Regions from separate parts of the Clostridium sp. NSJ-145 genome, predicted to be linked through region 1. Evidence: a T-box and tRNA genes for the amino acid it is inferred to sense, from the RefSeq annotation. Region 1 holds a T-box; the other regions hold tRNA genes.

Region 1 (11,177 bases):
TATCCTATGATAAATGTGAAATAGTTGTTTTTGAAGATGATTTAATTATAAATGAAGAAAAGTTTAAAGCTATAAAGAAAAATAAAATCGATGAAGCAATAAAAGAAGATTTTTTATACTCTTTAGCATTATATTATATTAAAAATGAAAATATAGAAAGTGGACAAGAAATAGTAGCTCAAATGGGTGATATTTATATATATAATTTATTAGAAAAAGACTTTAATATTGAAGAAAAAATAAAAGTAATGAATATATTAACGTTATGTATTGATGAAAGAAGCAATAGATTTAAAGAGGGAAAGTTAAAGATAAAAGCAAATTCAAAAAATGAAGAGGGTGAATGTTTGATTCAAATACTAAATGAAATAATGGAAGATAAAGAATCAAAATTACTTTGGGATTATAGCTATGATTATAAAAGAACAACTCAAAAAAACTATATGATAGAAGATAATTACATTTTTATAAGACCTAAAATTGGTTATGGAGAGATAAAAGATATAGTTATAGGAAGTAAGAAATTAAATATCTTCGCTAAGGTTAAAATAGACGGAGAAGTAAAAAATAAAGAAAATAAATTAAAGTTAGATTCTTATATATTTAGAGAGTATACGTTGGTGCTAAATGGTAAATTGAATATGGGAGTTATGTGGTGTAAGCTTTCCAATAAACTTAAAGCAAAATATAAAAAAAGAAAATTAATTAAATCAATAAATAATGTATTTGGGGAAGAAATTATTACACTGGACTTAACTAAGTTAGATATAACAAATAATAAAATGTTGAGATTGTTAGATGCAGAATGTATAGCAGAATATCTTTGGAAAATAGAGGAGCTGAAGATAAGACAGGGAATAATATCTAATATAATTAAAGATAGATATAAAAATGATAAAGTTAATAAAAATAAATATATAGTGGATGGTACATCAGAGATAATTAAAAAATACAGAGTTGATGAAAAAGGTTTGTATCATCCCATTGGAGTAGAAAAAAATAATGTATCAAGTGATTTTCAAATATATTTAGCTAAAGTTTTTGAATGGAAGGTAGAAAAATATCCTAAGAAAAAAGTTGAGTTAGATATTGCGGAAGATTATAGAAGTTTATTTAATGATAATGAGGAAGATTCTATGGAGATTATGTGGAATGAATATAAAAGACTTAAAGTAGAACAAAAAGAGATTGAGAATAAAGTTAATATCGTTAGAATATCCTCTGCAATATTAAATAAGAAAATTTTTATTTGGGAAAAAGAAATCGAAAAGGAAAAGAAAGAAACTGATAAGTTTTTAGATATTAATACTGTTGTAGGAGGGAAAATAAAAATATCAATTAAAAAGATAAATGATATAAGTATTAGACAAGATTCATATAGTCTTATAACAAGGTGTGAGTAAAGATAGTTTTAAAAAATTCTAAAACCTCAAGTTGTGGAATTGCTTGAGGTTTTTAATATGTAAATAAAATTGATGAATATATTTAGAGATATGTAAATAAGTATATTATAGGTGGAAGTATAAATTTAAAGAATTATAATAACACCATTAATGAAAAGGTTATCAAAGGAGAGGGATATGGAAACGAAAGATATTTTGAATTCGTATAATATTTTAAGGTGGGAGGAGAAAGAAGTAAGATGAAGATAGTTCTTGTTTGTTTAAACGGTATGTCTACAGGAGACTTAGTAAATAAGATGAATAAAATATCTATTGAAAAAAATCTTGATTTAGATATTACAGGAGTTGGATATACGGATATAGTTAAAGAGATAGATGGAGCTAGTGTAATTTTACTTGGACCGCAAGTTAAGCACTACATAAGAAAGGTAAGAGAAATGGCAGAGCCTAAAGAAATACCGGTACAAATTATAGATCATATAACATATGGAATGAGAAATGCTGATAAAGTAATAGATCTAGCTCTTAATATAGCAAAGAAATAAAGAATAAAAGCCATGAGATTAATAAGATATCTCTTGGCTTTATTTTTTTTAAAGAGGTTAATAATATAAAAGTTATTTAATAGTATGAATATTAGATTTAATAAAGTTAATAATATGAATGAATTTATTTTTTATTACAAAAAATATATGGTATAATATACTAAAATAACAATTATTAAACAATAGCACTTATTAACAATATAAAATCAAGGGGTGAAAGCTATGAGTAAAATATCAATTATAGGAGCAGGATCAATTGGAGCAACAACAGCTTTTGCATTATTGCAAAAAGGTATAGCAAGGGAAATAGTGATAAATGACATAAATCAAGAAAAGGCTTTAGGAGAAGTAATGGATTTAATGCATGGAAGTTCATTATGCAAACCATGTAATGTTACTTTAGGAACAATAGAAGATACTAAAGATTCTGATGTTGTTATTATAACTGCTGGATTAAATCAAAAACCAGGAGAAACAAGATTAGATTTAGTAGATAAAAACTATGGTATATTTAAAGATTTTATTCCTAAGATAGCTAAGGCAAGTCCTAATGCAATATTACTAGTAGTATCAAATCCAGTAGATATTTTAGCTTATATGACATATAAGTTATCAGGATTCCCAAAAGAAAGAGTTATAGGATCAGGAACAGTTTTAGATACAGCTAGACTTAGAAGTTTACTTGGAAAATATTTTGAGATAGATGGAAGAACAATTGATGGTTTTGTAATGGGTGAGCATGGAGATAGTGAATTTGTTCCTTGGTCATCATTAAGAGTTGGAACTATTCCTGTTAAAAGCTTTTCAGAACAAAATTCAATAGAATGGGATTGTGAAACAGAAAAAGTTATAGCAGAGGATGTTAAGAATTGTGCTTATGAAGTAATAAATCGTAAAGGAGCTACAGCATTTGCAGTTGCTGTTGCTTTAGTTAGAATAGTGGAGGCTCTTTTAAGGGATGAAAAAACTATTTTAACAGTATCAACGCTTCTTAATGATTATTGTGGTGTAAGTGACACTTATTTAAGTGTTCCAACAATTGTAGGAAAAAATGGAGTAGAAAAAGTGCTTAAAGTAGATTTTTCAGATGAAGAAAAAGAAAAGTTTACTTCATCTGCAAGAATAATGAGAGAATATATTGATAGAATAAATGGAAAATAAAATTATAAAAATATTGAATATATGATAAAAGCATTATACAATATATGTAAATGAATTATATTAATCCTATGAAAAGGAGAAGTAACTAAATTTAGATTCAATTAAGAGAGTTAAGGATGGTGAAATCTTAGCAAGAAAAAATTTAGTGAATGGACCTTAGAGGAATTAGCAGAAATTTTTATAAGAGTATGTGATATGGTGACATGCACCTTATAGCAGGTAAAGTATGTTAGTACTTGAATTTAAGAGGTATAATTTTAAATTATACAATTTAGGTGGTACCGCGGATTAACTCCGTCCTATAATATTTATAGGATGGAGTTTTTGTTTTTTTATGGTATAGAAATTAGAAAATAGTATTCAGAGTATTACTTTGATTACAAATTGAGTTTAATTATTGGAGGTGTTAAAAAGTATGAATAAAGAAATTATTTTAACAGGGGATAGACCAACTGGCAAATTACATTTAGGACATTATATAGGTTCATTAAAAAACAGGGTTAAATTACAGAACACTGGAAAGTATGAAAGTTTTATTATGATAGCTGATCAGCAAGCATTAACAGATAATGCAAGAAATCCTGAAAAGATAAGAAATAGCTTAATAGAAGTTGCTTTAGATTATTTAGCAGTTGGAATAGAACCAAGTAAAGCTACTATATTTGTACAATCACAAATACAAGAGTTAAATGAATTAACTATGCATTATCTAAATCTTGTTACGGTAGCTAGATTAAATAGAAATCCTACAGTAAAAGAGGAAATTAAATTAAGAAATTTTAAAAACAGTATACCTGCTGGATTTTTTATATATCCTGTAAGTCAAGCTGCTGATATAACAGCATTCAAAGCTAATTTAGTGCCAGTTGGAGAAGATCAATTGCCTATGATTGAGCAAACTAGAGAAATAGTTAGAACCTTTAATTCTATATATGGAGATATATTAGTGGAGCCTAAGGCAATGGTTCCTGAAGATACTTTAGGAAGATTACCAGGAATTGATGGTAAAGCAAAAATGAGTAAGTCATTAGGGAATGCTATTTATATATCAGATGAAGCTGATGTGGTTAAGAAAAAAATTATGAGCATGTATACAGATCCTAACCATATCAAAGTATCAGATCCAGGTAAAGTTGAAGGAAACACTGTATTTACTTATTTAGATGCTTTTGGTAAAGATAAAGAGGAAGTTTGTAGTATGAAAGAGCAGTACAAACAAGGTGGCTTAGGAGATGTAAAAGTAAAGCGTTATTTAAATGAAGTGCTACAGGCAGAATTAGAGCCAATAAGAAAAAGAAGAAGTGAATATGAGAAAGATTTAGATTATGTATATAAGATATTAAGAGAAGGAAGCATTAAAGCTAGAGAAGTAGCAAGTAAAACAACAAAAGAAGTAAGAGAAGCAATAGGAATTGAATATTTTAAGTAATAAATGTATAAAGAAGAAAATATAAATGCTATAGGGTAAAGAGTTTATTATTTAGAAAGACTGATAAAATTCAGTCTTTTTTTATATAAGCTTCATGGAATAATATCGTAAATTATTGTGAGAGAGTATATAAAGTGAGGTTGATGATTATGTCTTTATTGATTAAAAATGGAATTATAGTAACAGCTAGTGATATTTATAATGGAGATATTTATATAGAAAAAGGTAGAATAAGTGAAATAGGATTAGAACTTTTAAAAGATGCTGATAAGATAGTAGATGCAAAAGGTATGTATATAATTCCAGGAGGAGTAGATGTACATACTCATTTTAACCTTGATGTAGGTATAGCAAGAGCTAATGATGATTTTTATACAGGGACTATAGCAGCAGCTTGTGGAGGAACAACAACTATAGTTGATCATATGGGATTTGGACCTAAGAATTGTAATTTGAAGCATCAAGTAGATGTATATCATAAATATGCTGATAATAATGCTGTAATCGATTATAGTTTTCATGGAGTAATACAACATATAGATGAAAATATACTAGAAGAGATGAAGAGCATAGTTGAAGATGAAGGAATAAGTAGTTTTAAAGCTTATTTAACATATGACTATAAAATTGAAGATGAAGATATGGTAAAAATATTTAAAAGATTAAATGAGTTAGACAGTATTACTACTGTACATTGTGAGAATCATGGAAGTATAAAATATTTAAGAGAGAAATTTACTAAAGAAGGATTAAAGTCTCCAAAGTACCATTGTTTGAGTAGACCTGAAGAGGCAGAGGGGGAAGCTGTTAATAGAATGATAAATATTGCAAAAATAGCTGGAGATGCACCTCTATATGTGGTACATTTATCTACTAAGTTAGGGCTAGATTATATTAAGATGGCAAGAGAAAGAGGGGAAAAGGTTTATGCAGAAACATGCCCTCAATATTTAATATTGAATGAAGAGAAATATGAATTAGATAATAATGAAGGTTTAAAATATATAATGAGTCCTCCTCTTAGGAAAAGTTATAATTGTAATGAGTTATGGAGGGGAATAAATGAAGGGTATATTCAAACTATAGCTACAGATCACTGTCCTTTTTCATTTTCAAAAGACAAGCAGTTAGGTAAAGATGATTTTACTAAATGTCCAAATGGAGCTCCTGGTGTTGAGGAGAGGATACCATTAATATTTTCAGAAGGTGTAATGAAAGAGAAGATTAGTATAAATAAATTTGTAGAGGTTTGTGCAACAAATCCAGCAAAGATTTTTGGATTATATCCTAAGAAAGGTACTATTCAAGTTGGAAGTGATGGTGACTTAGTAATAATAGATCCTAATAGAGAAGAGGTGCTTAGTGCAAATAATTTACACTCAAATGTGGATTATACTGCTTATGAAGGAATTAAAGTAAAGGGATATCCAATAATGACTATAAGTAATGGTGAAATTATATATGATAAAGGAAAATTTATTGGTAAAAAAGGTAGAGGAAAGTTTATTAAAAGAGATAAAGTAAATTTAATTTAGTTTAAATATAAATAAATCATAATATTACTACCATCATCATATAAGAAAAGTAAAGTTTAATTATACTACTTAGATATAACTTTAAATATTTAATAAAATATAATAATTTAACTTAAGAACACAATAATATTTTTAAAATATAATAATTATAAAGATTTAAATGGAGTAATTTATGGAAATAAATAATTTCGTTACTACAGACTTTTTAGCAAGTTTTACAGGAACACTTTTTGTTGTAGAGTTAATCGTTTTTGTTACAAAGAATTTACCTATAATTAAAAAGATTAGAACTAGATTTTATACTTTTCTTCTAGCTATAAGTCATATTATAATAATGGGACTTGTAACAAAGACAGCAACGCAAACAGTAATATATTATTATGGTGTTTTTATTAATTCATTAATAGTAACAGTTATGTTATGTGGTGGATATGATATTATAATAGATAAAATATATTCAGTAACTAATATTCAGCCTAAAGATACAAATAATAATATAGATGACAAAAGTATAGAAGATAGTAGTAATAAAAATGATACAAATAATTCAAATAATTCAAATGAAGTTAATTAAGGAAAAAGTACTTGTGTAAGCGCAAGTACTTTTAGTTTTACTTAGAAGAATAAAGTACTTGTATAAATAACATAATAGCTATATAAGGGGTTGAATGTATAGTGTCATATGTAAATTTTAAAGAGGAAAGACAAGTAACAAGAGAACAGTTAAAAAAAAGAAGAAAGAATAATGAAGAAATATTTAATAAACTAATTGAAACAAAAGATTTGCCCAAAATTTATATTCCTGATAATGAATATAGCTATAAAAAATTTGAAGATAAACATTTTGGAATAGGAAGAATTAAAGATGAAGAAGATTATGAGAAAATCAATGATAAAGATATAGTTTGTACTATATTTGAAAATTGCACTTTTGGTAATATAAAATTTGAAAATTGTAATTTTATAGGGTGTATATTTAAAAATTGCAAATTTGAAAGTGGAGGAGTTATATTTAAAAACTGTAGCTTCTATAAGGAGGAAAGTGAAAAGAAACCTTCATTAAATAGAAGAGATAATTTTTCATGTGAATTTAGTAATTGTGAAATATATGCTAAGTTTGATGGAAGCACGATAGCTTACTGTATATTTAGTAGTTGTTTTATTAGTAATACTTACTTTTTATTAAGTGATATGACTAGTTTGATTATAATAGACTCAGAATTAAAACGTATTAGAATAGAAGATTGTGATCTATCTGGAGCAAAAATAATGAGTACATATATTATAGATTTAGATTTTACTGATAAAATAAAGAGTAAGTTAGATGAAAAAACATTTTTTGATAAAATAAAGCTTAGAGAAAAAGACAGAAATGAATATGAAGGGGTATATATGACCTATGAAACAATAGGAGATAAATTTAAGGAAAATAATCTGAATAATAACTTTGGTGAGTACTATTATTTGTGTAAGTTGACGCAAAGAAAGACTTTAAAAATTTTTCCAAGAATAAACTCATTTTTATATTGGTCAATTTGTGGTTATGGAGAAAGACCTATATATTCAATTATCTTTGCATTAGCAACTATATTAATTTTTGCAATTTTATATTTAATATTTGGAATAAAAATAGATGATAATATAATAAGTTATTTAAATTATAAAATATACAGTAATGATTTAACTTACCATCTATTAAATATACATAAAGCAATTACCCTTAGTTGTGGTATGTTCTCAGGAGTTGGATCTAGTAGCATAGAACCAGTTAGGGTTTCAGAATTTCTAGGAAATGTAGAAATGTTAGTTGGATTAATAATAATAGGAATAGGAGTAGGTACAGTAACTAGAAAAATAGTAAGATAAAATTTTTGTAAAATAAATTAAGGTTTTGAATAGTATAGAAGTATGAAGTATTTTATATATAGAGGTAGAAAAGTGGATAACAAGGAAAAAGTTTTAATTGGAGCAGTTTCTTTCTTAGCAGGAGCAGCAGTAGGTTTTTTACTTGCACCAGTAAAAAAGATAGTTTCTTTTGAAAAATTCTCATGTAATAACATTGAAGATTCTGAAGTTGATAGTAGTTTAGAAACTTCAGAAGATGATAAAGTGGATAAAGATGAAGAAAAAGAAGAAATAAAAGAATAATAAAACACGAATAACAGATTAAGAAGTTGTTGGTAAAGATCTTATTTAAGAGAGTTATCAACAACTTTTTTATTATTTTAATATTAATATGTATAGGTATAATTTGTAGAATTACTTAATATAATCTAAGGAAAGTGATATTTAAATTTGTAATTTTATAAATAGTTTTAACAGTTTAAGTAATTATTAGATGGAGGATATTATGATTATAAATAAATTATTATTGTCAAGGAAAGAGGTAAATACATTTTTAGAAGTTATAGGAGATTCTATGATTAACCATGAGTTTGTAAAGTATTTTTTAGATATAGACAAAGACAGATTAATAAAATATAATTTGTTTTTTAATAAGATTGAAGATGCTTTTGAGAATGAAGATATATCTACTATAGAGATAGAGTTAAGTTTAGATGTTAATAAAGAATTAAAATATATAATATATAATTATATTAAAAGAAATATAGCTAAAATATACAAAGAAGAAATTAGTGAAATAATGGATATTATTGAAAGCTTAGACTCAGTAAGAGTTACAGAGATAGATGATATGATGACTTATAGAATGTAAGAAAATAGAATTATAATACACCTTTTTAGTTTAAGTATTTACGGCTAAATTTTAGAGGTGTATTTTTTATGAATAAAAAAGAAATACATTCTGCTATTAATATAGTTATACTTTATGATAATAGTTATACTTTATGATAAATTTAATGATATGGAGCAAGAAGTGAGTTGAGTTTGAGAGGAATAATATATTAATGAGAAAAAAGTGGTCAATAGTTTATGGTGCTTTATGTATTATAGTTATTATAGTAAGTTTTAAGTATTTTATGTTTGTAAAGAATAGTAATTTTAAAGGAGAAGAGTTTGTGAGTACGAAAAGTAAAAATAATGATGAGTTGAAATCAAAAAGGTTAATTAAGTTAAAAGGAGAGGATACATTTAATAAAGGAGAGCTACAAGATATAGAGATTAGTAAAGAAGAGGGAGAGGATGTACTAACTCTTTTAAAAGAAGGTGATACTTATAGTGAGTTAGGAACATATATATCAGAAGAAATAGATACAGAAGATTTTACCAATTTAATACTATCATGGAATAGTAAAACTCCAGAGAATACTTATATTGAAGTTTTGGCAAGGGCTTATGTAGTAGAAAGAAATAAAGCAATAGGAAAATGGTCAGAGTATCTTTCGTGGGGAATATGGGGTTCAACAATAAATAGTAGTTCGGCTAATTCTAAATGTGAAATAGCAAAAGTTGATACTGATGTGTTTGTGTTAAATGATAAAAGTAATAATGTAGCTAAAAAGCTTCAAATAAAAGTTAAACTATATAGTGCAGATTCAAATAACACGCCTACTATTAGTCAAATAACTGCAACGTTCATAGATACAGTAGGAGCTAAAGAGGTTTTTTCAAAAGAAGTTGATGAAATATATTGTGAAAATACTATAGAAACACCGTGTTTCTCTCAGTATGAAAGAGAAGAGTCTATAGCATCTAGGATATGTAGTCCTACAAGTTTAACTATGGTGTTAAATGGGATGGGAGAAAATTTAATGGTTGAGGATGTCGCCTGGAATTGTTATGACTATATGTATAAAGGATTTGGAAATTGGACTTTTAATGTTGCTTTTGCAGGAAGTCTTGGATATGAATCTTATATTGAATATGGATCATTAGAAGCATTACAAAGAGAAATTTTAAAAGGATATCCAGTAATAGTTAGTGTTAAATATACTAATGATGAAAATAATAAGGACTATCCATATATAGAAAATTCACCAGTAACAACATCAGGGCATTTAATAGTAGTTTGTGGAATAACATCGGATAGTGATGGTCAAACTTATGTAGTAGTAAATGATCCAGCTGGAAAAAATAATGAGAGTGTAAGAAGAAAATATAAATTAGAAGAGTTTTTATTAGCTTGGAGTAAATCTAACAATGCTATGTATGTAATAAATAAAAAAGTATAGTTAAAAATGGATAAATACATACCATATTATGAAAATGTAATCTGGTATGTATTTTTATGTTGAAATATGAAAGAGGTGTTTAGAAAAAATTACAAATTAAATAAAACTTTCATTTAAAAAATTTTAAAAAAATGTGTTTTTTATAACAAGTAAATTGAAAGTTTAAATTTTTATGCTATAATATAAGAGTTATTAAACAATATATAGTAATAAATTTTTTACTAAAGCTAATAAATATGAGCTTTTGGAAGTATTTTACCTCTCTGGAAGGTTGTATTTATTGCAAGTTGAAATTAGATATGTTTTTAACAATATTTAATTCAAAAAAAGAAATTACAGGAAAAGGTGATTTTAGTGGGAAGGATTAAAAGTACAAAAAGTCTACGTGGTATTTTTGTAAAACATTTAAAAAATACTGCAGAAGAAAAAACTGTTTCTATGCCTGTACCAAGCACTGTAACAATACCGATGAGCATGCACATTGGTGCGCCATGTGAGCCATTAGTAAAGATGGGTGACTTAGTAAAGGTTGGACAAAAGATAGGAGAGAGCAATGCTCCATTTAGTGCTCCTATACATGCATCTGTATCAGGAAAAGTTAAACAAGTTACTGAATTCAGAAATGCACTAGGAATGGTTTCAAAAGCTGTAGTAATTGAGTCTGATGGTGAACAAGCTATCAGTGAAGAAGTTAAGGTTCCAGTAGTAAATTCTAGAGAAGAATTTATTGCTGCTGTTAAGGAATCAGGAGTAGTAGGATTAGGGGGAGCTGGATTCCCAACTCACATCAAGTTAAATCCTAAAAATTTAGACCAAATTGATACATTAGTTATCAATGCGGCAGAATGTGAACCATATATAACATCTGACTACAGAGAATGTATGGAAAGCCCAGAAGATATCATTGAAGGTATCAATGTAGTTAAGAAGTGGCTTAATATTAAAAATGCTTACATAGGAATTGAAAGCAA
Region 2 (5,049 bases), on a different contig from region 1:
ACTTGTTTTTTACGACTTGAAAATGATTACAAATTTTAAATTTATGTAGTATACTATAGTCACAGGGAAGGAAAAGAGGTGAAGCGATAGTGATTCATTCAGAATTAGATAAATTTAAAGATGGATTTCTATGGGGGAGTGCCTCGGCAGCATATCAAGTTGAAGGTGCCTTTAACAAGGATGGAAAAGGCTTAAGCATATGGGATACATTTAGTAAGCTAGATGGAACAACATATAAATCAACAAATGGTGATATTGCAGTTGATCATTATAACAGATATAAAGAAGATGTTGCTTTAATGAAAGAAATGGGATTAAAAGCATACAGATTTTCAATATCATGGAGTCGTATCTTTCCAGATGGAAGAGGACAAGTTAATGAAGATGGTTTAAAGTTTTATGATAACTTAATAAATGAGTTAATAAAAAATGATATTAAACCAATAATTACAATATATCATTGGGATTTGCCACAAAAACTTCAAGACTTATATGGTGGTTGGGAATCAAGAGAGATTATTGATGACTTCAATAATTATTGCATAACTCTTTATAAGAGATATGGAGACAGGGTAAAGTATTGGATAACATTAAATGAACAAAATGTATTTATATTATTAGGATATAAATTAGCACTTCATCCACCAATGGTAAAGGATGATAAGAGAATGCTAAATGCAAATCACATTGCAAGTTTAGCAAATGCAAAAGCGATTGAATCGTTTAGAAAATATGTACCTAATGGAATGATTGGGCCAAGCTTTGCTTTTACACCTAATTATGCATATACTTGCAAAACAGATGATGTTCTAGCAAGAGAGAATGCTGAAGATATGAATTGTCACTGGTGGTTAGATATATATTGTTGGGGAACATATCCAACATTTACTTTAAGCAGATATGAGAGACAAGGTGTAGCACCAGAAATTGAAGATGGTGACATTGAACTTTTAGAAAGAGGAAAACCTGATTTTATAGGAATCAACTATTATAGAAGTGAAACTGTTGAAGCAAACGAAATAGATGGAATAAGTAATTTTGAGGAAATAAATACTTCAGGTAAGAAGGGAACATCAAAAAATTATGGAGTTCCTGGTGTTTTCAAAACAGTAAAAAATCCTCATCTAGATTCAACAAATTGGGATTGGGAGATAGATCCTACAGGATTAAGAATAGGTATTAGAAGAATAAATAGCAGATATAGGCTACCTATACTTATCACTGAAAACGGTTTGGGAGAGTTTGATAGATTAGAAGATGGACAAGTTAATGATGATTATAGAATAGATTACATAAGAAATCATATAAAAGCTTGTCAAGAAGCTATTACAGATGGAGCTGAACTATTAGGATACTGTACTTGGTCTTTTACAGATTTATTAAGTTGGTTAAATGGTTACCAAAAACGTTATGGATTTGTATATGTAGATAGAGACGAGTCGAATGTAAAGGATTTAAGGCGATTTAAAAAGAAAAGTTTCTATTGGTACAAAAAGGTAATAGAAACAAATGGTCAAGTTTTATGAGTTTATAATTAAAAATTAATATATCAAATTAAAAATAAAAAAATGTTTAAATTTAAGGAGGAATTATCATGAAAAATATTTTATTAGTATGTGCAGCTGGAATGTCAACAAGCCTTTTAGTAAACAAAATGAAGGCGGCAGCAAAAGACAGGGGATTAGAAATAGAAATAAATGCTTTACCAGTATCTGAATGCTCATCAGTAATAGACAAGGTAGACATAGTATTATTAGGACCACAAGTTAGATTCCAAAAACCACAAGTAGATGCTTTAGTAAACGGAAGAATCCCAGTAGATGTAATTGATATGAGATTATACGGAACAATGAACGGAAAAGCTATATTAGAACAAGTTATAGCAAAAATTGGAGAATAATAAATAATATTTATTATAATTAAAAATTAAGGGGGACTTAAAGATGAATTTTATGGACAAATTTAATAGTGTTATTGAAAGAGCACTAGTGCCTGTAGCGGCAAAACTAAATGCACAAAGACATATATGTGCAGTAAGAGACGCATTTATATTAACATTCCCATTAACGATGGCTGGTTCGTTAATGATTTTATTAAACTTCGTTTTATTATCACCAGATGGATTCATAGCTAATCTATTAAATTTAGGTGAATTAATACCTAACTTAGCTGATTATCAAGCAATATTCTCACCAGTATTAAAAGGTTCAACTGATATTTTAGCAGTTTTAGTTGTTTTCTTAATAGCTAGAAACCTTGCAAAATCACTTGGTGGAGATGATTTATTAACAGGATTAACTGCACTTTCAGTATTCTTTATAATTTATCCATCAGCAGTAGATGGTGGTTTACAAACAACTTATATGGGACCACAAGGTTTATTCGTTGCAATTATAGTAGGATTATTAGTAGGTGAAATATTAACAAGACTTACAAAGACTTCAAAGTTAGAAATTAAAATGCCAGAGCAAGTGCCTCCAGCAGTTGCAAGAACATTTAAAGTATTACTTCCAATTATTATAGTTACAATTGGATTCTCAGTATTAAATTATATTATATTACAAGTTACAGATGGTGGCGGAATCCATACATTAGTATATAACGTATTACAAGCACCGTTAACTAAATTAGGTGATAGTATATGGTCAGTAGTTGCATTTGGTATTATATCAAATATACTATGGGTTATGGGTATTCATGGACCTAATACAGTACAAGCAGTTAGAGACGTAGTATTTGCAGAAGCTAATGCAGCAAACTTAAAGTTCGTTTCTGAAATGGGAACAGCTTGGGGAGCTCCTTATCCAAACACTTGGGCTTTATATGATGCATTTGGTAACTACGGTGGATCAGGAATGACTTTAGGATTAATTATAGCAATATTTATCTTTAGTAGACAAAGAGATCAAAAGGATATCGCAAAATTATCACTAGCTCCAGGTTTATTCAATATCAATGAATCAGTAATATTTGGTTTACCAATAGTATTAAACCCAATGTTCTTAATACCATTCGTATTAGTACCAGTAGCAAATGTATTCATAGGATATTTTGCAATTAAATTTGAGTTAATACCTCCAGTAGCATATTCAGTACCTTGGACAACACCAGGACCATTAATACCTTTCTTAGGTACAGGTGGTAATTTCATGGCTCTAGTAATTGGATTTGTTTGTTTAGGTGTGAGCGTATTACTTTATGCACCATTCGTAATTGCTTCTAACAAAGCAGCAGAGAAAATGAATGAAACAAACGACTATGCAGAAATAGTTTAGTATATAAAAATATAGAATAATAAGTAAGAATATAGTATACTAATTCTAGTTACATTAAGTAACTAGAATTAGTGTATATTAAAGGAGAAGAACTATGAACGAATTAGAATTAGTAGCATTTGAAATCATAAGCAATGTAGGAATGGGTAAATCTTTAGCTATGGAAGCAATAAGAGAAGGTAGACAAGGTAATTATGAATTAGCAGAACAAAAATTAGAAGAAGCTAAACAATTCTTATTACAAGGACACCACGCTCATGCTGGATTAATTCAAAAAGAAGCAGCAGGCGAAAAGCTAGAATTCTCTTTAATAATAATGCATGCTGAAGACCAATTAATAAGCGCAGAAACTATAAAAGATTTAGCATTTGAAATGATCGAAATGCACAAGAGCTTAAATAGAGCTTAATATTTAATTAGAAATTAAAGATACATATAGTGTAAAGATGTAAGTTCTTTATTGTACAAGCAATAAAAACGTTTTTACACTATATAAGTATCTATTATATTTATTAATATCATTTAATTAATTATTTATAAGTTGACAAAGAAATATATTTTTGATAAAATAATTTATGTTAAAGGGGTATGGCTCAACGGTAGAGTAGTGGTCTCCAAAACCATTGGTTGTGGGTTCAAATCCTACTGCCCCTGCCAAAGACTTAGTTTATCTAAGTCTTTTTTTGTTTTTCTTATGAATTTACATTTAATTGTTTATAATATTATAGAAGAGAAATAAGAAAAAATTTTATTTTAAGAATAAAAAATAAATGAATTATATGGTATATTTAAATATAAGGTTATAGATATATAGGATATTAGTAATAATATGGTGTAAAATTTTTAGTGATTTATACTGAGATTTTAAAGTCTTAAAAAGGGGAATTAATAGGAGTATTATTTATGATAATAGAAAAAGTATTAAATAATAATGTTGTTGTATCAATAGATCCTAAAACAAAAAAAGAAATAATCCTTTTAGGAAGTGGAATTGCTTTTAATAAAAAAATAGGTCAAGAAGTGGATGAAAGTAAAATTGAAAAAACATTTGTTTTAGATGATAAAACATTAGGAAATAAATTTAAAAAGTTAATAAATCAAATACCAGATGGAGTTTTTCAGTTATCTCATGAAATAATATCTCATGCTAGTAAAGAATTAAATGCAAAATTTGATAAGCAAATATATATATCTTTATCAGATCATATAGCGTTTGCAATAAAAAGATATAAGAAGAATATGATGATAAAAAATGAATTACTAAATGAAATTAGAAGAGTTCATAAGAAAGAATATAAAGTAGCATTATGGGCATTAGAATTTTTAAATAGGAAATTAAAAATTGAATTGCCAGAGGATGAAGCTGGATTTATAGCATTACATTTTATTAATGCAAGCTTAAACCAATCAACAAGTAACTCTATAGAATCTACTAAAATAGTTAAAGATATATTAAATATAATAAGATATTATTTTTCATTAGAATTTAAAGAAGATGATTTAAATTATGATAGATTGCTTACGCATTTAAAATATTTTTCCAAAAGAATAATTGAAAATAATCAGGATAATGCTTCGGAAGACGAATTTATTAATATGGTAATTAAAAGCTATCCTGAAGCTTATAATTGTACACTGAAGATAAAAGAATATATAGTAAATAACTATAAGTATGACGTTAATAGTAATGAAATAGTATATCTAACACTACATATTCAAAGAATTGTATCAGTGTCTAGATATGATAATTAAAAAAGAGACGGTTTTCCGTCTC
Region 3 (6,621 bases), on a different contig from region 1:
TTTATAAACGCCATCAAATGAAGGATTTCCTGGAGCTCCTGTTGAATTTTCTCTTGTTCTCTCTACATCTTCTTCTACATCATTTTTCATAATTCTTTGAGGTTGATAGTAGTTTAATCCTATAAAATCGTTCTTATCAGCAGAGCTCTTAATTACTGCTAATTCTTCTTCTGTCCAATCTGGAGTAAAGCCTAACTTTTCAATATACTTTACAACATATTCAGGATATTCACCCTTTAATATTGGATCATAGTACCAGTGCATGTCTACTTCTCTAGCATGCATAGTAGCTTTTATATTTTCTGGATTTTCATCAATACTAAATGCTGGTGAGAATACATGAGTTATACCTATTTCTCCATATTGTTTTAAGCTCTTATATAATTCAATTGATCTAGCATGAGCTGTAAATACATTATGTGTAGCTTGGAAGTATTTCTTGACATCTCCAACTATTGCTGGTGGATGAGCTCCTGCTAAGTATCCTAATCCACAGAATACTACAGTTTCATTAAATGTAATCCAATGTTTAACTCTATCTCCAAAAGCCTTGAAACATACTTCTGCATATTTAACAAATGCATCTACTGTTTCTTTATTTGTCCATCCACCTTTTTCTTCTAAAACTTGTGGTAAATCCCAATGATATAATGTTACAAAAGGAACTATTCCATATTTTAAACATTCATTAATTACATTATTATAGAATTCTAATCCTTTTTCATTTACTTCTCCAACTCCATTTGGAATTATTCTTGGCCAAGAAATTGAAAATCTATAAGATTCTAATCCCATTTCTGCCATAAGCTTTATGTCTTCTTTATATCTATGATAGTGATCTACTGCTACATCACCATTTGTTCCTTCAAAAGTTTTTCCTGGTATCTTAGAGAAAACATCCCAGTTAGAAAGGCCTTTTCCGTCTTCATTCCATGCTCCTTCAACCTGATATGATGCTGATGCTGCTCCAAATAAAAAGTCCTTTGGAAATTTCATTTTACTCTCTCCCTTGTTTCTTATTTTTTTACTACTTCATTTTATTGCTTTAATTCTTACTATATATACTTGTCCTAAATTAGGATATTAACTATTTTACATGTATTGTGTAATAAAGTGCACTTGCATATTTTGATTTAGTCTTAAATGATGTCTTTAAATGACCTTCAAGTTCTGATTTTTCTAAATCTGACTCTGCAGTATAAACAACCTTTATTCTATTAGAACCGTCTTTTAAAGTTAATTTAACTTTATCATCTTCATAGTTATCAAAAAACTCTCTTATGAACTTCATTTGAGCTCCATTCATTTCTATTGTATACGTCATAAATAATCACACCTTTTTTCTATTTTATTTCTTTTATTTGATTACATTGTACAACTAAACGCATAAAATTGTAATAGTTTTCAAAGATAATAAAACAAATACCTACTATTTAAAATTTGTTTCTTATTTGTAACATATTGTTTCATACATCTCTAGTAAATAAAAAAAATAAGCTAATATGTATCAGCTTATTTTTCTAAGTTATATATTGTTATTCATAATGAATTTCTTTAAAATTACGGCCTTTATTGCATTATAAGTTATGTTTTCAGGGACTCTTTCTTTTATTGGCTTTAAAGTATTTGCCCCTACTTCTTCTATAGCTTTATCAATAATAGCTTCTTCTTCATCTGTAAAAAAATCACTAAAGTTTATATCAAACCCCAAGTCATTATTATCAGCTAAGTATTGTTCTATATGATTAAATATAGTTTGAATAGTAATACCTCTTTCCTTAGCTACATCCTCAAAACTTATATTTTTTCTTAACATATTAACAGTTGTAACATAAGATTTTTCTTTTATATCACCTTTACTCTTTGTCTCTCTTACTTCTTTAGTTGTAGTATTAAATACAAAGTTTACGTTAATATTATTTTCATTTATATATTTTCTTATAGCTTCCATAAATATTTCGCCATACTTTTCAAGCTTAGCTTTACCAACTCCACTAATATCTAAAAATTGTTCTTCTGTTATTGGCATTCTTGTACTAAACTCTTTTAATGTATTATCACCAAATATAATATATGGAGGTATTTTCTCTTCTGACGCTATCTCCATTCTTATAATTCTCAATATATTAAACAATTCATTATTTTTAGATACTGTTTTCTTAACATTAATTTGTCTTACAAATACTTGTCTTTGACCTTTAACTATTTCTACAGACTTATTGTTTAAAGTAACTACAGGGTACTCTCCCCTATAATTAAGATATCCATGAGATATTAATATATTTATAAATTCAGATAATTTATCTTTAGTGTAATTTTTCATTATATTATAAGTAGATAATTTATCTAATCCTAATTCAATAACCTTCTTATTTGTAGAACCTCTAAGAACATCCACAATCATACCTATTCCATATTTTTGTCCCATTCTATAAGCACATGAAATAACTTTTTGAGCATCTTCTGTTTTATCAACTAACTCACCTTGAGCTTCACAATTGCTGCAATTATTACAATCTTCCTCAACTTCTTCTCCAAAATATTTTAAGATAAATTTTCTATAACATTCTTGGCTATATACAAAATTAATCATCGTTTGTAATTTTGAAAGCTCATTCTCTTTTCTTACAGGATCCACAGTTCCAGCATCTATAATATATCTTTGAGTCTGAACATCTGATGGAGAAAATAACATTATACACTCACTGTTTTCTCCGTCTCTTCCAGCTCTACCTATCTCTTGATAATAGCCTTCAATATTTTTAGGCATATTATAGTGAATTACATATCTTATATTAGGTTTATCTATTCCCATTCCGAAGGCATTAGTAGCTATTATAATCTTTGATTTATCATATATAAAATCTTCTTGTGCTCTTTTTCTTTCTTCATCTCCTAATCCAGCATGATACTTTTCAACATCTATACCCTTTTGAATTAGGAAGCTATGAAGGTTATCAACCTCTTTTCTAGTCGCACAATATATAATACCTGATTCATCTTTATTTTTTTCTATATAATCTAATAAATAATTTTTTCTAATTACACCCTTTTCAACTACTATCTTTAAATTTTCTCTATCAAAGCCTGATATAAAAATCTTTGGATTTTTAAGAGTTAATTTTTCTATTATATCTCTTCTTACTTCTTCTGTAGCAGTAGCTGTAAATGCTGTTACTATAGGCCTTTTAGTTAGTAATGAAATAAATCTACTAATTCTCCTATAGCTAACTCTAAAATCATGTCCCCATTGTGATACGCAATGAGCTTCATCTATTGCAATTTGAGATATTTCTATCTGAGTTATCAAAGTTAAAAATTCATTAGACTCTAATCTTTCTGGCGCTACATATAATATCTTTATTTCTCCATTTTTAACTTTTCCTAATATATCATTTATTTCTAAATTACTTAATGATGAATTTATATACGCAGACTGTATCCCTATGTTATTTATACTATCTACTTGGTCTTTCATTAATGAAATAAGAGGTGATATTACTAATGTTATACCATCTAAAAGCATAGCTGGTACCTGATAGCATATAGATTTACCTCCACCAGTTGGCATTATTGTCAATACATCATTACCTTTTAGTATTTCACTAATAATTTCTTCTTGCTTTCCTCTAAAGGAGTTATATCCATAATACTTTTTTAATATCTCTAAAGCTTTCTCCATAGCTATCTCCAATCTATAATCTTTACCTCTTAATTCTATACATAATTTTTATTTTAAAACACTTATATTATATTTTTATAGTGTAATTTACAATAACAAAATTAACATTTTTATTGTCAGTCACATTCATCTAGCTAAATTTAAATTTAGAGCTTTACGCAAAAAAACTAGCAAGCTTCGCTTACTAGTTTCTATTTGGCAGGGGCAGTAGGATTTGAACCCACAACCAATGGTTTTGGAGACCACTACTCTACCGTTGAGCCATACCCCTAAGACATAAGTTATTATATAATATATTTTTATTAAAATCAACATTTTTTATAGTATTTTTTTATAATTCTTTTCTTTTTTCACCTTTTTGGATAAAATAAAAGATAGTTAATAATTAAGAGTTAAAAGTTAAGAGTTAAAAATTTATTATAGTTAAGTTTATTGCTCTCTTACTATTAACTATATACTGGAGGATTTTTTATGATTTTTTCTGTTAATAGCGTTGATCAAACTACTGCTATTGGATTAGAGTTAGGTAAGATTTTAAAATCAGGTGATATAGTATGTTTAACCGGTGATTTAGGAACTGGTAAAACTCACATAACTAAAGGTATAGCTAAAGGTTTAGGAATTGATGACCATATTACTAGTCCTACATTTACTATAGTAAATGAATATGATTCTGGAAGATTAAAATTTTATCACTTTGACGTTTATAGAGTATCTGATCCTGACGAGATATATGCTATAGGTTTTGATGATTATATATTTTCAGATGGTGTTTCAGTAATCGAATGGGCTAATTATATAGAAGATATTTTACCTAATGAATATCTACATATTCATATAGAAAAAGACTTAGATAAAGGTGAAAACTTTAGAAATATTACATTAAAGCCATATGGCGAAAGATATGATTACATAAAGGAGTTAAAAATATGATAGTTTTAAGTATGGATTCTTCATCCTTGGTAACAACTGTTGCTCTTCTTAGAGATGAACATGTACTAGGTGAATTTACTATTAATTTTAAAAGAGAACATTCTGTTATTTTAATGGAAAAAGTAGAAGAACTTCTTAAGGATTGCGAAGTTGATATAAATGATGTTGATGGGTTTGTAGTATCAAAAGGTCCTGGTTCATTTACAGGATTAAGAATTGGCATGGCTACTGTAAAAGGGTTAAGCATGGGAAGTAATAAACCTTATGTTAGCATTTCTAGTTTAGATGCTTTAGCATATTCTCTTATAAACTTCGATGGACTTATATGTCCAATCATGGATGCATTGAGAGATAGTGTATTTACTTGCATTTACAAAAATGTCGATGGCAAATTAACTAAAGTTATAGATTATTCTGCTCTTTCTTTAGAAGAGTTAGCTACTGAAATAAACTCTAAAGGAGAAAAAGTTATATTTACTGGTGATGGTGTTTATAAACACAAAGATTATTTAAAAGAAAATATTCCTAATGCTATATTTGCACCAAATCACTTAAATATTATAAAAGCTTCTTCACTTGGAGAACTTGGAATGATTGAATTAAAGAATGGAAACTTTGATGATAAGAATTCAGCTCCTCTTTACTTAAAGAAACCTCAAGCAGTAAGAGAATTAGAACAAAGGTTGGCTATGAAAAATGAAAATAGATTATAAACTCATGGATAGTTCTCATATTAATGGTGTTTTTGAATTAAGCAAAATATGTTTTAACGTTCCTTGGAGCTTAGATTCTATAACTTATGAAATAGAAAACCCATTAGCAAAATATGTAATTGCCGAAGATTTATCCACAAAGGAAGTAATTGGTTATGCAGGTGTGTGGATAGTTGCTGGCGAAGGTGATATTACTAATATAGCTGTTAATCCATCTTATAGAAAAAAAGGAATAGCTTCTAATCTCTTAATAAAGCTTTTGGAAGTTTGTAAAGAACATAATTGTACAGATATAACATTAGAAGTGAGAACATCTAATATAGCTGCTCAAAATCTTTATAAAAAGTTTAATTTTAAAGAAGAAGGTATAAGAAAAAAGTATTATTCTGATAACGGAGAAGATGCTATTATAATGTGGAAAAGAGATAATTAACCACAAATAACGAATGGCAAATGACAAATTAAAGTAGAAACTTCTACGAGGTTTCAAAAATAATTTGCCATTTGCCATTTTTACTTTATCATTTACTAAGCTATTTGTTTTTTGCTTTTTCCAAAGTTACTATCAACTTTGAATATTGCAACAGATACCTTTTTATATAAAAGATATGTTATTACTGATACTATTAGAGCTTTTACTCCATTGAAAGGTAATAGCCCTACCGTAATATATTTACTTAATTCCGCTGGATTCATTTGCATTCCATATGCAGGTAATAATAAATATACATTTGCTACAATTCCTAGTACTTCCATAACAAGCCCACCAACTATCATACCGATAATAGCTGTTTTCTTACTCTTGTTTCTATTATAAATCCACGCTGCCGGAACAACTAAAGCTAACCCAACAATAATATTTGCTAATTCTCCAATAAACCCTGTTTGTGTTCCCTTAACTAGGAATCTCAATAATACCTTTAAGATAACTATAGCTCCACCAGCTACTGGACCATAAGCAAATCCACCCATTAAAGCTGGAACTTCACTTAAATCAATTTTTAACCATGGGAATAATGGTATTATTGGAAAATCGAAATACATTAATACAACAGCAATAGCCACCAGCAAAGAAATTTTAATCATTTTGTTTACATTTTTGTTTGAATTATTCATTTTACTCTCCTCCCAAAAGTTATCCTCTGGGGTAATTTGTTAGAATTCAAATTGCTTGTCTTATCTATATTTTGCTTAAATTAAAATTTTTAATACATAAAAACCCTGATGAAAATTCACCAGGGCATAAAAAAACAAGCTAATTAGATTAAATGCAAAAATAGCATCAATTTTTCT

Evidence for each region. The T-box of region 1 lies ahead of trpS (tryptophan--tRNA ligase). A T-box ahead of a tRNA ligase gene usually reads a tRNA of that ligase, here a tRNA-Trp.
Region 2: it encodes a tRNA-Trp, which carries the amino acid that the T-box ahead of trpS (tryptophan--tRNA ligase) is inferred to sense. The anticodon was not compared.
Region 3: it encodes a tRNA-Trp, which carries the amino acid that the T-box ahead of trpS (tryptophan--tRNA ligase) is inferred to sense. The anticodon was not compared.

The regions. Positions count from the first base shown of each region.
Region 1 is NZ_JAJNOS010000014.1:60,487-71,663, forward strand. It holds gene LQE93_RS12860 (hypothetical protein) at 1-1,403, shown strand, start outside; gene LQE93_RS12865 (PTS sugar transporter subunit IIB) at 1,643-1,948, shown strand; gene LQE93_RS12870 (L-lactate dehydrogenase) at 2,171-3,109, shown strand; T-box leader at 3,169-3,414, shown strand; gene trpS (tryptophan--tRNA ligase) at 3,525-4,538, shown strand; gene hydA (dihydropyrimidinase) at 4,688-6,073, shown strand; gene LQE93_RS12885 (hypothetical protein) at 6,246-6,647, shown strand; gene LQE93_RS12890 (pentapeptide repeat-containing protein) at 6,749-7,939, shown strand; gene LQE93_RS12895 (hypothetical protein) at 8,012-8,221, shown strand; gene LQE93_RS12900 (hypothetical protein) at 8,424-8,789, shown strand; gene LQE93_RS12905 (C39 family peptidase) at 8,983-10,206, shown strand; gene rsxC (electron transport complex subunit RsxC) at 10,561-11,177, shown strand, end outside.
Region 2 is NZ_JAJNOS010000006.1:89,638-94,686, forward strand. It holds gene LQE93_RS07010 (glycoside hydrolase family 1 protein) at 90-1,526, shown strand; gene LQE93_RS07015 (PTS sugar transporter subunit IIB) at 1,595-1,900, shown strand; gene LQE93_RS07020 (PTS sugar transporter subunit IIC) at 1,944-3,275, shown strand; gene LQE93_RS07025 (PTS lactose/cellobiose transporter subunit IIA) at 3,370-3,684, shown strand; tRNA gene LQE93_RS07030 (tRNA-Trp) at 3,858-3,932, shown strand; gene licT (BglG family transcription antiterminator LicT) at 4,179-5,027, shown strand.
Region 3 is NZ_JAJNOS010000006.1:81,489-88,109, reverse strand. It holds gene LQE93_RS07000 (GH1 family beta-glucosidase) at 1-996, opposite strand, end outside; gene LQE93_RS06995 (hypothetical protein) at 1,088-1,324, opposite strand; gene recQ (DNA helicase RecQ) at 1,526-3,682, opposite strand; tRNA gene LQE93_RS06985 (tRNA-Trp) at 3,879-3,953, opposite strand; gene tsaE (tRNA (adenosine(37)-N6)-threonylcarbamoyltransferase complex ATPase subunit type 1 TsaE) at 4,154-4,615, shown strand; gene tsaB (tRNA (adenosine(37)-N6)-threonylcarbamoyltransferase complex dimerization subunit type 1 TsaB) at 4,612-5,328, shown strand; gene rimI (ribosomal protein S18-alanine N-acetyltransferase) at 5,312-5,761, shown strand; gene LQE93_RS06965 (ECF transporter S component) at 5,857-6,444, opposite strand.